Regions from separate parts of the Halomonas sp. HMF6819 genome, predicted to be linked through region 2. Evidence: predicted binding sites of a transcription regulator. Region 2 holds the regulator's gene; the other holds the start of a gene.
The links. Region 2 encodes PhoB, which activates phosphate uptake and scavenging genes when phosphate is short. Its sites were predicted from a motif close to TGTCATANNNNTGTCANA; they were not measured.

Region 1 (6,924 bases), on a different contig from region 2:
GCTCACTACGTGCTGATGAACGTCGAGTGCACCGGTGAAACGCTGGAAGAGATCGAAAACATCTTCCGTTTCAACGATGCCATCATCCGTAGCCTCGTGGTCCGCTGCAAGGAAGCGGTCACCGAAGCCTCGCCGATGATGAAGCCGGCAGAAGAGAAGCGTCCGCGTCGCGAAGACAAGCCGCGCAACGACTCTGATGCTGATGCCGACTCCGAAGCAGAAACCGAAGAAACTGCCTAAGTTTATTCACCGCACGTTTTAAAGGAGCTACTCCATGGCACGTTTTTTCCGTCGCCGTAAGTTTTGCCGCTTCACCGCTGAAGGCGTCAAGCAGATCGACTACAAGGATCTGGACACGCTGAAGGCTTACATCACCGAAACCGGCAAGATCGTTCCAAGCCGTATCACCGGTACCAAAGCACGCTACCAGCGCCAGCTGGCGACCGCGATCAAGCGTTCGCGCTACCTGGCACTACTGCCCTATTCCGATAGCCACCAGTAAGCGCTTGATGTGATGCTGGCACTAGCACGATGGCTGATGCGAAAAACGCCCTACGCCGTTGGCGTGGCGTCGCTTGCAACGCTGGTGCCCTGGCTTTTTTGGTTGGGAGCCGCCATTGCCGCTCTGGTGACGCTGCGTCGCGGGTTTGCCCCGGCGCTGCCGGTGATTCTCGCCGCCGCCATCCCCGCCGGTTTTTGGTGGATGCAGGGCGACGTGATTCCGCTGGCCAGTGTGCTGCTGGTGACGCTGATGGCCGTCATCCTGCGCGAGCGGATGCGTTGGAGCGAAGCGCTGATCGTCGGCACGCTGGCGTCGGCCTTCATGATCCAGCTCGGTATCTTCAGCCTGCCCGGTGGGTCGGAGCTGATGCTCGAGCAGCTCAGGCAGAGCTCGGCAGAGGTGGACAACATGCTCACCGAGTTCGCCCGCCAGGGCTACGACACCCAAGCGCTCGCCGCGCTGGTGGTCGGTGGGGTCACCGGGTTGATCGTGCTGTTGGCATCGATCGCCTGTCTGGCCCTGGGGCGCAGCTGGCAGGCCGGGCTTTATAACCCGGGCGGCTTTCGTGAAGAGTTTCACGCGCTGCGCTTGAGCCCTAAAGAGTTCGCGCTATTGGCGATTCTTGGCGTTGTGGCGCTGGTGCTCGGAGGCGAGGCGCTCCTGATCGTTGGCTGGGTGCCGCTGTTAGTGGCCGGCATTGCGTTAGTGCACGGATTTATTGGACTAAAGGGGATGAACGGGCTGTGGCTAGCGGTATTTTATGTACTGCTGATCACAACCTTGCCCACGATTCTCATTGTGCTGCTGTTGGGGCTGATTGATACTTTCGCGAACGTTCGCGCACGCCTTACCCGCAGCAATTGACTAGAGGTTTACGAGATGGAAGTCATTCTGCTCGACAAGATTGGTAAGCTGGGCGGCCTGGGTGACAAGGTCACTGTAAAGCCCGGTTACGGTCGTAACTACCTGGTACCGTACGGCCTGGCCGTACCGGCGACCAAAGAGAACGTTGAAGCGTTCGAAGCGCAGCGTGCCGAGCTCGAAGCTCAAGCCGCCGAGCGTAAATCAGAAGCCGAAGCGCGCGCTGAGCAGCTCAACGACATCGAACTGTCGCTGGTCTCCAAAGCGGGTGACGAAGGCAAGCTGTTTGGCTCGATCGGTCCGCGCGATCTGGCCGATGCGATCTCCTCTGCCGGCATCGATGTCGCCAAGAGCGAAGTTCGCATGCCCGAGGGCCCGATTCGTCAAACCGGCGAATACGACATTGCCCTGCACCTGCATGCCGAAGTGGATGCAACCGTACGCGTAGTGGTGGTTGCAGAGTAATCCCAACGGATGCTTTGCCACCTCCGGTGACGCCGAAAAGGGCGCGGGTTATCCCGCGCCCTTTGTTTTTATAACTCGTTTTTTAGACTCGTGTTTTTGCCTCGTTTTTATACTGCTTTAGGGGCGCAAGGAGTCGATTTTGCAAGGCCCTGCCTTGCAAAATCGTTTTCGCCACCGCCGGGTGCTAGGCGCCCGGCGGGCTCATGAGTAACATGGGGCCGCTTGTCAGTGACCCCGCACAGTACTATTGCCGCGTAAGATGCTATTGCCCGCGTAAGACGCTATCGAAAGGAGCCCGGGATGGATGAGTCCCCTGCGGATCAGGAAACGGCGGCGCTGAAGCTTCCGCCGCACTCGCTCGAGGCCGAGCAGTCGGTGCTTGGCGGGCTGATGCTCGACAATCAGGCCTGGGACAACGTCGCCGAGCGCCTGGCCGCGGACGATTTCTACCGCTACGAGCACCGGCTGGTGTTCAACGTCATGATCCACCTGGCCGAGTCTGGCCAGCCGCTGGACGTGATCACGCTGTCCGAGGCGCTGGAGGCGCGCGACCAGCTCGATAGCGTCGGCGGGCTCGGGTTTTTGGCCGAGCTTGCGCGCAACACGCCGTCGGCGAGCAATATTCGCGCCTACGCCGATATCGTGCGCGAGCGGGCCACGCTTCGAAAGCTGATTCGCGCGGCCAACCAGATCGCCGACGGTGCTTTCTCGCCTCAGGGCCGGCCCGCGGACGAGCTGTTGAACGAAGCCGAGCGGCTGGTGTTTCAGATTGCCGAGGAGCGCCCCAAAACCGGCGGGCCGATCGGCATGAGCGAGCTCCTCACCAAGGCCGTCGATCGTATCGACGAGCTTTTCAACATGAAAGGCGAGATGACCGGGCTCTCCTCCGGGTTTCGCGATCTCGACGAGATGACCTCGGGCTGGCAGCCCTCGGATCTGGTGATCATCGCCGGGCGCCCGTCGATGGGTAAGACCACCTTCGCCATGAACCTGGTTGAGCACGCTGTGATCTCGAGCGACAAGCCGGTGATGGTATTTTCCATGGAGATGCCCGCAGAGTCCCTGATGCTCAGGATGCTCTCGTCGCTTGGACGCATCGATCAGACCCGCGTGCGCTCGGGGCAGCTCGAGGACGAGGACTGGCCGCGGCTGACCTCGGCGGTGAACCTTCTCAAGGACAAGCAGCTGTTCATCGATGACACTGCCGCGCTTTCGCCCAACGAGATGCGCTCGCGGATCCGCCGCGTCGTGCGCGAACACGGCAACATGGCGCTGATCATGATCGACTACCTTCAGCTGATGCAGATCCCCGGCTTTTCGGAAAACCGTACCGGCGAGATCTCGGAGATTTCACGCTCACTCAAGGGGCTGGCGAAAGAGTTCGGCTGCCCGGTAGTGGCGCTTTCCCAGCTCAACCGCTCGCTGGAGCAGCGCCCCAACAAGCGCCCGGTCATGTCGGATCTGCGTGAATCCGGCGCCATCGAGCAGGACGCCGACGTCATCGCCTTCGTCTACCGCGATGAGGTTTACAACCCGGATAACCCGGATAACCAGGGGCTCGCCGAACTGATCATCGGCAAACAGCGTAACGGGCCGATCGGCACGGTTCATATGGCGTTCATCGGCAAATACACCCGCTTCGAGGATCTGGCCCCGGACAGCTACGGCCAAGCCTTCGGCGAATGACTTGAGCCACGGGGCGCAGCCCGTATAATGCCGCCCTTCAACGTGAAAACCGATGTGTAGGGTGATATCAGCGTGGGCGGCACGACCGAGTGCATTCATTGATCTCGGAGTGACCACGTTCGATCAAACGTTCAATCGACAGGAGCAGCGCATGGCTGGTGGTGGTTTTAAGCGAGGCAACAAAAAGCGTCTTCCCAAGCTCGAAGGCCGGGGTGAACTCGAGTCGCTGGAGCGCGAAGGGCCGTTCAAGGAGTGGCTGGGCATGCCGGATCTTTACCGCTACCACTTGGTGGTCAACGGCGAAGCTTTTAGCTACCAGACCGAAGACGGCGAGCTGCCCGTAGAAATCGGCGACAAGGTCGTGTTTCGATACAAAGAAACCAAGGGCGGCAACTGGATAGACCGTAACTCTCTGGGCAAGGCCATCGATCCTTCCCAGTATCAGTAGGCAGGCCAAAAAGGGCTTTTGGTGAGCCAGGTCTCTGATAAAAAACTCTTTTGTTACGTTGGCGCTTGGGCGCCTTAGTGAAGCGGCGAAATTTGCGCTACTGTTACCCTGATAGGGTAATAAAACTGTCATGGGGAGGCGTCAGGCTGTGCCTTATGACCACTAATAACAGGAGAGATTCATGGATTTGAACGAACTGAAAACCTTTGTTGAAGGCTCCAGCAATTTCGAGATACGGGTAATTACCCACTCGGGCAGCCGCTTTTACCAAGTCGAGCTCGAGGATGTCGAGGGTAGCCGACACATGTTGACCCAGCGCGGTAAGCCGATGCTGTTTCGCTCGCTGGACGACGTCTATCTCGAGCTCAAGCGGGCTGACATTCACCGCGCGTATCTGGTGCAGCACGTACCCCACGACGAGATGATCGGCCGCGCCGCGCACTACAGCGAGCCCTTGGCCTCGCGCATGCCGCTCGTTTTCTAACGCGGCGTTAGAGCCTCAAGTGGTTTCTCACCGAGAGTGTCTCGTTTGGCGCTTTTCCACCCACCGCCCCAGCCGTACGCGGTAGCGGGCAAACAAACGGTAGCCTGCATCCATCACCCCGCGCAGGCCCGGTAAGCAGGACATCCCTACCATCCGCCGGTAGCCCAGCACCGCATACAGGGCCCGGCTGGCTTCCATGCCGATATAACACTGCTCGTTTCGATCCTTGACGTGCAGTTTGCCCATCAGGTCATCGAAATTGCACCCCACGGTGGCGGCGTCGAACGTGCTGGCCTGAATATCCACCAGTTCGATGCGCTGGCGGCGCGGATGCTTTTCCAGCCAAGCGACCTCTTTCAGACAAAACGGGCAGTGGCCGTCGTAGTAGAGCGTCACCGGCGCGCGGGCGTTAAGGCTTTTAAAGCGTTGGCTGTTCACGTTAATGGCTCTTGTATCCTTGGGTGTGGTGTTTCTGGCCATAGCCCTGGCTGGTCGAGAGCTTGCGCAGAAAGCTTTCGGCCTGCTGGCGAATGGCGTCGCGCTTTTCGTCGCCCATTTTATTGAGGGAGCCGTAAATCAGCTTCATGCGCGGGTTCTGACTCAGACGCTTCTCGTTTTGCTCGAGAAAATGCCAGTAGAGGCTGTTGAACGGGCAGGCGTGGGTACCGGTCATCTGCTTGGGCGAGTAGCGACAGTTGGCGCAGTGATCCGACATGCGATCGATGTACTTGCCCGAGGCGCAGTAGGGCTTGGAGCCCATCAGGCCGCCGTCGGCGTGCAGCACCATACCGAGCGTGTTGGGAAGCTCGACCCATTCGCTGGCGTCGGCGTAAACGGCCAGGTACCAGTCGCAAAGCGCCTCCGGTTTGACCCCACATAAAAGCGCGAAATTGCCCGTGACCATCAGCCGCTGGATGTGGTGGGCGTAGGCGTTGTCGATGGTCATCTGAATTGCGCGGTTCATGCAGCGCATGTCCGTCTGCGCGTCCCAGTATAAATCCGGCAGTTCGCGGCGAAAGTTGAGTCGATTCTCGCGCTTATAGTCTGGCATCTGCGTCCAGTAGAGTCCGCGCACGTACTCCCGCCAGCCCAGTATCTGACGGATGAACCCCTCCACGGCGTTGATCGGCGCGTTGCCTTCGGCATAGCTTTTTTCGGCGGCCTTACACACCTCTAAAGGCGACAGCAGGCCGATGTTCATCGCCGCCGAGAGCCGTGAGTGGTAGAGAAGCGGGTCGCTGTCGCTGATCGCGTCCTGATAGCGGCCAAAATCCGGCAGCGCCTCGTCGATGAAGTGCTTGAGATCCGCCAGCGCCTGGCGGCGCGTGACCGGCAGGTTGAAGTTATCGATGCTGCCCATGTGATCGCTGAAATGGCGCGCGGCATCGGCCAGTGCCTCTTTGGTGATCGCATCCTGACCGTGCTGGGGCAGGGTGGGAAAGCTTTTCTGGCCTTTCAACGGCTCGCGGTTGTCGTGATCGAAATTCCACTGGCCGCCGGCGGGCTCGCCGTCTTCCATCAAAAGACCGGTGCGCTTTCGCTGCTCGCGGTAGAAGTACTCCATGCGCGGCTGCTTGCGCCCTCTGATCCACTCGGCGAACTCGTCCGGGGTGGTAAAAAAGCGCGTGTCCTCACCGAGCAGCCAGGGAAGCTTCGCGCTTTGGCGATCCTGCATCGCCTCCCACAGGCGCCACTCGCCGGGGCGGGTGGCGTGGATTTCGTCGCAGCCGTGAGCGCGCGCCAGCCGCTCGGCTTCATCGAGCAGCGAGTGGGTATTCTGCTCGTCGTCGAGACGGCTGTAGGCCACGTGAAACCCTTTCTCCTCGAGCGCTTTTGCGAAGTGGCGCATTGCCGATAAAAACAGGCCGATCTTGTGGATATGGTGGGGGACGTAGCGCGCTTCTTCCTTCACCTCGCAAAGCGCCACTACGGCGTTTTCCGGGGTGTTTTGCAGCAGCGGAAGCGATAGCGACAGCTGGTCGCCAAAGACCAGCAGCAGCGGCTTGGACATAAGTTGATCCATAGTTATACGAATAGTGTTCATAGTATAACTTCATGCCGCCACTTTGCTGAAAAGTGATAAGCTTTGGCGACTCAATCTGCAGGAGATGGCCATGAGCGACACCGTTTCGAAAGACGCACCCGGCGAAGGGCGCTTGACCCACGCGCCGGCCTCGCACCCGCCGGTGGCCCGCAAACGGGTCGGCGTGGTGCTGGCCAACCTGGGCACGCCGGACAATACCGACTACTGGTCCATGCGGCGCTATCTCAACGAGTTTCTCTCGGACAAGCGGGTGGTGGATTACGCCGACTGGAAGTGGCAGCCGCTGCTGCAAACCATCATCTTGACCAAGCGGCCGTTCTCGTCGGGTAAAGCGTACAGAAGCATATGGAACACCGAGCGCGACGAAAGCCCGCTTCGCACCATTACGCGCGCTCAGACCGAGAAAATTACGGCGCGCCTGAAAGCGCTGTTCG
Region 2 (6,924 bases):
GATCACGCTTTGAACGCCGGGCTGGGGGAAAAGCGAAATCGATGCCCAGCCCACGATCAGCCCAAGCACCGTGCCGAGAATCCGCTGGGAAAGAAAGCGTCGCGTGGTGGCGAAGTTGGGTCGGCACACGAACAGCGTAGTCAGGAGAATCCAGAACCCTTGCTCCGGATCGATCCACTGCAAAAGCGCATAGCCTGCGACCAGCGCCGTCGATAGACGCACGGCGTGGCGAAAGGTGGGCGAGCCCAGCGTCAGATTCAGCCGTACCCGATTCCAGGCCTCCTTGATGCTCGACGGCGAACGGTCGAACAGGGCGCTGTCGCGTCGATCATCGCTACTATCGGGGTTGTGGACGCTGGCGATCTGGGTCTCCAGCGTGGCCAGGTTATCCGCCAGGGCGTTGAGTGGATGAATCAGCGCGCGCCACTCCGGGCGGTCGCGATCACTCAGATTATCGATCGAGGCGCGCAGATCCATCAGCGCCTGCTCGCTGAGCTCGTGATCGAACGGGCGGTTCAATAGCAGGGACTTCGCCAGCTGGCGACAGGCCCGGCCCTGCTGGTCCAGAAGGCGCTGGCAGCGAAACAGCACGTCATGGTGGAAAAACGCTTCGGTCAGCGCGCTGTAAGGGTAGTGGGTGGAGCTCGCCCGCTCGTGGATGTCCTGAGCGATGAAGTAAATGCGCAGGTAGCGGTTGAGCTTTTTGCTTCCGCGCTGGCCCTCCAGGCGGCGAAAGATCATCTCCTTGGCCTGGTTGAGCGCGGCTACTACCTGGCCGTTCTGGTGCGCCAGCGCCACCCGACGCGCCTCGACGTCCACGCCGCGTACCGGCTCGAACAGCGCCGACTTGAGGATCAAAAACTCCCCCAGCGTCTTGTACACCCGCGCCATGCTCTGCTTGACCGGCTGGCGGGAAAAGAGCGCGCACCAGATCACGGAGATGAGGCCGTACCAGGCCGCTCCCGCCAGCAGCAAAAGCTGGCGCGAAGCGACATCGGCATCGACGCCGCCGTGCTGCTCGATGTTGATCATCGAATAGATCGAGAGAATCAGCGTGCCCGAGGCGATGGTGGCGTAGCGCTGGCCGATGGCGCCGAGCATGATCAGCGTAAAGGCCGACACCCCAAGCCCGAGCGCGAATAGCCAAGGCCAGGCAAACAGCCACTGCACCACGAAGGAGGCCAGCGCAAAGCACAAAAGCGTCACGATCAGCGCTTGAAGCCGCCCCTGCCAGCTATCGTCGGTTTCCGAGAGCGCACAGGCGATGATGCCCAGAAACAGCGGAATGACCAGCGCCACGTCGGCCTGAAACACGCTAAACAAAAGCGCCCCGCTAAAGGCGATGAATACCCGCAGGCTGTAGGCGAATTTATCCAGTGTCCAAAGGCGGCGCAGCGGTAGAGCGATCGGCATGGCGTCTCTTCGATGATTCGTTAGACTTTAGTATAACAATGTCGGTGAGCGCCTGGCCACGGCCTTCGCGCTCCTCACGCCATTTTGACGACGTTAGGTATCGACGCCCTTTTAGACGCTTATCTCAGCAAGCCGGGGTCGGACGGCAAAAGCAGGGGGCTTTTAGTAGGAAAGCGAATCATCCGGTCGGATGTGACGCGAAGGGGTGTAACAAAACGGCCCGCCGTAAAAGGCGGGCCGTTGAGCGCTACAGGTGCTTCAAGAGCTTTTGCAGTTTGGTCAGATCGCTGGAGTCGCCGACCAGGCGAACGTCGCCGTTCATCATGCCGTGCAGAAATGCCTGCTGGGTCGGCTTTTTGAGAATCCTGAGCGCCGCGTCCTGATCGCGAAAGCGCAGCTCTAGATTCAGATCGATTGGTAGGCCCTTACCGGTGTCTATGCCCTTGGGCGTCATCCGGTAATAGCGCGCCGTGTCCAGATCTTCGGTAGCGATGCCCCAGTCCAAACCGCGCATCCGCTCGAGCTGCTCCTTGAAGCGCGGCTTACGCCGCAGCGCTCGCTTGAGCAACAAGCCCAGTAGCCACAGCGCAAGCCGGAGTTTCATTAGGAGACGGCGTCCTTGAGCGCTTTACCGGGCTTGAACGCCACGTTCTTGCTGGCTGGAATGTTCAGCGGCTGGCCGGTTTGCGGGTTTTTGCCGGTGCGGGCGGCGCGCTCGCGTACGGTGAATGTACCAAAGCCGATCAGGGCAACGTCTTCGCCTTTCGCCACGCTGTTGGTGATTTCGTCGAGAATGACGTTCAGCACTTGGCCCGCCTTGTCCTTGGACAGGTCGGCGTTATCGGCGATGGCAGCGGCCAGGTCAGGTTTGCGCATAAAAGGGGTCTCCCTGATAGAAAAAATAAGCGTAACGCTTATGAGTGCGATTGAAAACGAACGAGTGTTTTAATTTCTCGGCTCAAGCCCGGTGCCGGGCTCGAGCGCCACTGCGTTGCGATTTAGCCTAGCAGCGCGGGTACTGCTCTGGAAAGCTCCACTTTCCTTTTGACCGCCCCGCCTGTCAACGCAAACCCGACTAATTGACCATCTTTATCATCGGCCAGCGCCGTCAACGTATCGCCTTCGCCCTCGATGCGCCACTGGGCGACCGGGCCGACCGGTGGGTAGGCCACCACGGGCAAAAGCGGCGTTTTCACCACCACCGGCCAGGCGCCGAGGCGCACACGGGTCGGCTGGCCGGTGAGGGTGGCGGCCAGCGCCTTGATGCTGGCCTGAAGGGGCTGGACGTACATGGCGTTGACGCCGTCTATGCATGCCACATCGCCCAAGGCGTAAATGCCGGCGTGGGAGGTCGCCAGCGTACGGTCGACATGAATGCCGCTCTCGCTGACGTCGAGCCCCGCCTCGCGCGCTAGCGCGCTTCGCGGGGCAAGGCCGGTGGCCATCAGCACCGCATCGACGTGTTGGGTGTCGCCGCTGTCAAGCGTTAAGGCAATGTCGTCGTGCTCGGCGGCGGCGGCGGCGGCGCGGCTCACCGTGCGGCCCAACGCCAGTTTGATACCGCCGGCCTCGAAAGCGCGGCCCAAAGCCTGACTCAGCGGTACCGGCAGAAGGCGCGGCAGCGGCGTGGCCTCCGGGGCGATCAGCGTGACCTGGTGGCCGCCGGCGAGCAGGTCGTTGGCGAATTCGCAGCCCACGAGCCCCGCGCCGACAACGGCTACCCGCGCGGGCCCTGACGCCAGGGCGGCGTGAAAGCGGCGGTAGTCGTCCAGGTCGTTGACGCTGAAAAAGCGCTCGGAAAGCCCAGCGGGAATGTCGAAGGCGTTTCGCGGGCCGGCGCCGGTGGCCAGCACCAGCGCCTCGAAGCCCACATGCTCGCCGTCTTCGAGGGTCGCCCGGCGGCGGCCGCTATCGATAGCGACGGCGTGAGTATTCGATAACAGCGTGGCGTCGAGCTCGTCGGCGACGCTGGCGGCGCTTTTTTTGGCAAGCTTCTCCGGTGTCAGGCGCTTGCCAAAGCCCGTCGAGAGCAGCGGCTTGCTGTACTCATCGCCGCTATCACCGCTTACCAGGGTGATTGAGCGGCTGTCACCCAATCTTCGCAGCTCGCGGGCCAGGCCGATACCGGCCATGCCGGTACCGATGATGAGCAGATCCACCGGCGCATCGGTTTGAGAGAAAGAGTCGGCCATGCCTTCACCAGACGTTGGAATTCGAGGGCTCGAGACGCGGATGTTCTCGAGAAAAGCGCGTTGGGCCATCATGTTACACTAGCTTTTATGACTTGACCGCTCTGGAGGTCGCGTGGCGACACACACTCAGCAGGTAGCGCTTTTTCCGTGCTGGCAACCCGTTTCGGCGCTGCGTCCGGCCATGAGCGCGCCCTGGTGGCGGTGGGTCGCCTCCACCGATTCGCTGACCGCACGGCTGATCGCGGCGGGTGCCCCCGGTGCGTTTCGGGTGCGGCTGCTCCGCCAGGGCGTCGGCGTACCCGAGCGCGACGAAGCGCGGGCGCTCGGCCTTGCTCCGCGCCGGCTTGCCTGGTGTCGTGAGGTGGCGCTGTGCGTGAATGGCGCGCCTTGGGTCGTGGCTCGCTCGGTGGCGCCGCTGTCGCAGCTCCAGGGGCTGCACCTCGAGCGTTTGGGCGAGCGCTCGCTGGGTAGCTGGCTGTTTCGCCAGCCGGGCCTTAAGCGCGGCGCGCTTTATGCCACCGGCCAGCGTCCGGCGTTCGCTCATCGCCAGGCGCCGGAGCTTTCGAGCGTCTGGGCGCGGCGTTCGATCTTCTACCACGGCGGGCTGTCGCTTTTGGTGCAGGAAGCGTTTTTATCGACCATGGCGTATGAACCCGATCTGGCTTCGCGCTAAGCTGGGCGCGCGTTTTATCTTCGAGAGGTAAGCATGGACCGTTCTCTGCTGCGCCCGACCGGCTGGTCCCGGGCGGGTGATTTCATCACGCTGATGCGCCTTGATCGGCCCATCGGGACCTGGCTTTTGATGTGGCCCACGCTTTGGGCGCTGTGGATCGCCGCCGAGGGGGTGCCGGGGCGCGGGGTGCTGTTGATCTTTATCGCCGGCGTCTACTCCATGCGCGCGGCCGGGTGCGTGGTGAACGACTACGCCGATCGCCACTTCGACGGCCACGTCAAACGCACCAAAAACCGGCCGCTGGCCACCGGGCGCATCGGCGAAGCCGAAGCCAAGGTACTGTTCATCGCGCTGGTGGCGGTGTCGTTCATTTTGGTGCTGTTGACCAACTGGTTTACCGTGTTGCTGTCGGTGGGCGGGCTTTTGCTTGCCGCCACGTATCCGTTCATGAAGCGCTATACCCACTTTCCCCAAGTGGTGCTCGGTGCGGCGTTCTCCTGGGCGATCCCCATGGCCTTTGGCGCGGTTCTTGGCCACGTGCCGCTCATGGTGTGGGTGCTTTTTCTGGCCAACGTGCTGTGGACCATCGCCTATGACACCCAGTACGCCATGGTGGACCGCGACGACGACTTGAAGATCGGCATCAAATCCACCGCGGTGCTGTTTGGCCAGGCCGACCGGCTCATTATTGGTCTGCTGCAAGCAGCCACGCTGTTACTGCTGGCCTGGGTAGGGTGGGCCGTCAACCTGGGGGGCTTTTTCTGGCTGGGCCTGGTGGCCATGGCGGCCACCTTCGTGCATCAGCAGCGCCTGATCGTTCACCGCGAGCGCGCGGCGTGCTTCCAGGCGTTTTTGAACAATCACTGGTCGGGGCTTTTGCTCTTCGCCGGGCTCGTCTTGAGCTTTTGGCCGGTCACGGGCTAAGGTGGCGACAGTCGGTGTCATAAAACTGTCACTCGCTCATGGTGTGATTGTCACCGATATGTCATCGACCACTTCGCCTGGACACCGTGAGGCCCGACCATGACCGCCAAAACCGTTTTGATCGTCGACGATGAAGCGCCGATTCGCGAGATGATCGCGGTGGCGCTGGAGATGGCGGACTATCGCGTGCTCGAAGCCGATAACGCCCAGGATGCCCACGCGCTGGTCGTCGACAACCAGCCGGATCTGCTGCTGCTCGACTGGATGATGCCCGGTACCAGCGGCATCGAACTGGCCCGCCGCCTCAAGCGCGAAGAGGCCACCGCCGAGCTTCCGATCATCATGCTCACCGCCAAGGGAGAGGAAGACAACAAAATCCAGGGGCTCGAGGCCGGCGCCGACGACTACATTACCAAGCCGTTCTCTCCCAGGGAGCTGGTCGCGCGCCTTAAAGCGGTACTGCGCCGTACGACACCGCGCGGCATGGAAGATCCTGTGGAGATCAACGGCCTGCTGCTCGACCCGGTAAGCCATCGGGTCAGTGCTCACGGCAAGGCGCTCGACATGGGGCCGACCGAGTACCGCCTACTGCAATTTTTCATGACCCACCAGGAGCGCGCCTATACCCGCAGCCAGCTGCTGGATCAGGTATGGGGCGGCAACGTCTACGTCGAAGAGCGCACCGTGGACGTTCACATTCGCCGCCTGCGCAAGGCTTTGGGCGATGCCCATCAGAACCTGATTCAGACGGTGCGCGGCACGGGCTACCGCTTCTCTGCCCGGGGCTAACGCGTGCACCTGTGGAGCCGGGAACTCTGGCGAATCGCCTGGCTTGCCACGCTCGGTATCATCATGGGCTGGCTGTTTGGCGCGCCGGGGTTTGGCCTCGCCGCCGGGCTCGGGGTGTGTCTTTTCTACCACCTGCGCCAGCTACGCGCGCTTTACCTGTGGCTGACGCTGACGCCAAGTGAAGAGCCGCCTGCCGGCCCCGGGCTCTGGGGCGAGCTTCTGGACCGTCTCTACCGCTACCAGAAAAGTCAGCGCATCACCCAGGGCCGCCTCAGAGCTACCCTTGCGCGTATTCAGGAGTCGTCGGAGGCGATGCGCGACAGCGTGGTCATGCTCGACCGTCACGGTGATTTGGAGTGGTGGAACAGCGCCGCCACGCAGATGATGGGGCTTCAAACCGCCCATGACCGCGGCCAGCACATCACCAATTTGCTGCGCGACCCCGCTTTTGTGCGTTACTTCTCATCCCGCGAATATAGTGAGCCCCTAACGCTCACCTCGCCCATCGACGAACGGCGCATTCTCGAGTATCAGATCACGCTTTACGGCGACGATGAGCGGCTTTTGATGGCGCGTGATATCACTCGGCTACACCGGCTGGAGCAGATGCGCCAGGATTTCGTCGCCAACGTCTCCCACGAGCTGCGCACACCCTTGACCGTACTCTCTGGCTATCTGGAAACCTACAGCGATCTGAGCGATCAGTTGCCGCCAAGGCTTGGCCGCAGCGTCGCTCAGATGCAGGCGCAAACCCTGCGCATGCAGAATCTGGTCGACGACTTGCTGCTGCTTTCGCGCCTCGAGATCGATCAGGGCGGCAAGGATCATCAGCCGCTGGCGCTAGGCCCGCTGCTGGAAAGCGTGTGCCAGGACGCTCGGGCGCTTTCTGGCCAGCAGCATGAAACGCCCCAGCAGATCACGCTCGAGATCGAA

Region 1: the regulator PhoB is predicted to act here: its motif matches at 4,078-4,095, upstream of ACGLWX_RS03530 (DUF6482 family protein).

What each region holds. Positions count from the first base shown of each region.
Region 1 is NZ_JBIQVY010000001.1:778,222-785,145, reverse strand. Features, by position in the region: gene rpsF (30S ribosomal protein S6) at 1-240, shown strand, start outside; gene rpsR (30S ribosomal protein S18) at 275-502, shown strand; gene ACGLWX_RS03550 (hypothetical protein) at 515-1,366, shown strand; gene rplI (50S ribosomal protein L9) at 1,382-1,828, shown strand; gene dnaB (replicative DNA helicase) at 2,129-3,514, shown strand; gene ACGLWX_RS03535 (hypothetical protein) at 3,666-3,962, shown strand; gene ACGLWX_RS03530 (DUF6482 family protein) at 4,144-4,446, shown strand; gene ACGLWX_RS03525 (thiol-disulfide oxidoreductase DCC family protein) at 4,474-4,884, opposite strand; gene ACGLWX_RS03520 (cryptochrome/photolyase family protein) at 4,886-6,457, opposite strand; gene hemH (ferrochelatase) at 6,561-6,924, shown strand, end outside.
Region 2 is NZ_JBIQVY010000003.1:141,790-148,713, forward strand. Features, by position in the region: gene yccS (YccS family putative transporter) at 1-1,413, opposite strand, end outside; gene ACGLWX_RS10730 (hypothetical protein) at 1,661-2,017, opposite strand; gene ACGLWX_RS10735 (HU family DNA-binding protein) at 2,017-2,289, opposite strand; gene ACGLWX_RS10740 (NAD(P)/FAD-dependent oxidoreductase) at 2,412-3,605, opposite strand; gene ACGLWX_RS10745 (chorismate--pyruvate lyase family protein) at 3,718-4,278, shown strand; gene ubiA (4-hydroxybenzoate octaprenyltransferase) at 4,312-5,202, shown strand; gene phoB (phosphate regulon transcriptional regulator PhoB) at 5,302-5,991, shown strand; gene phoR (phosphate regulon sensor histidine kinase PhoR) at 5,995-6,924, shown strand, end outside.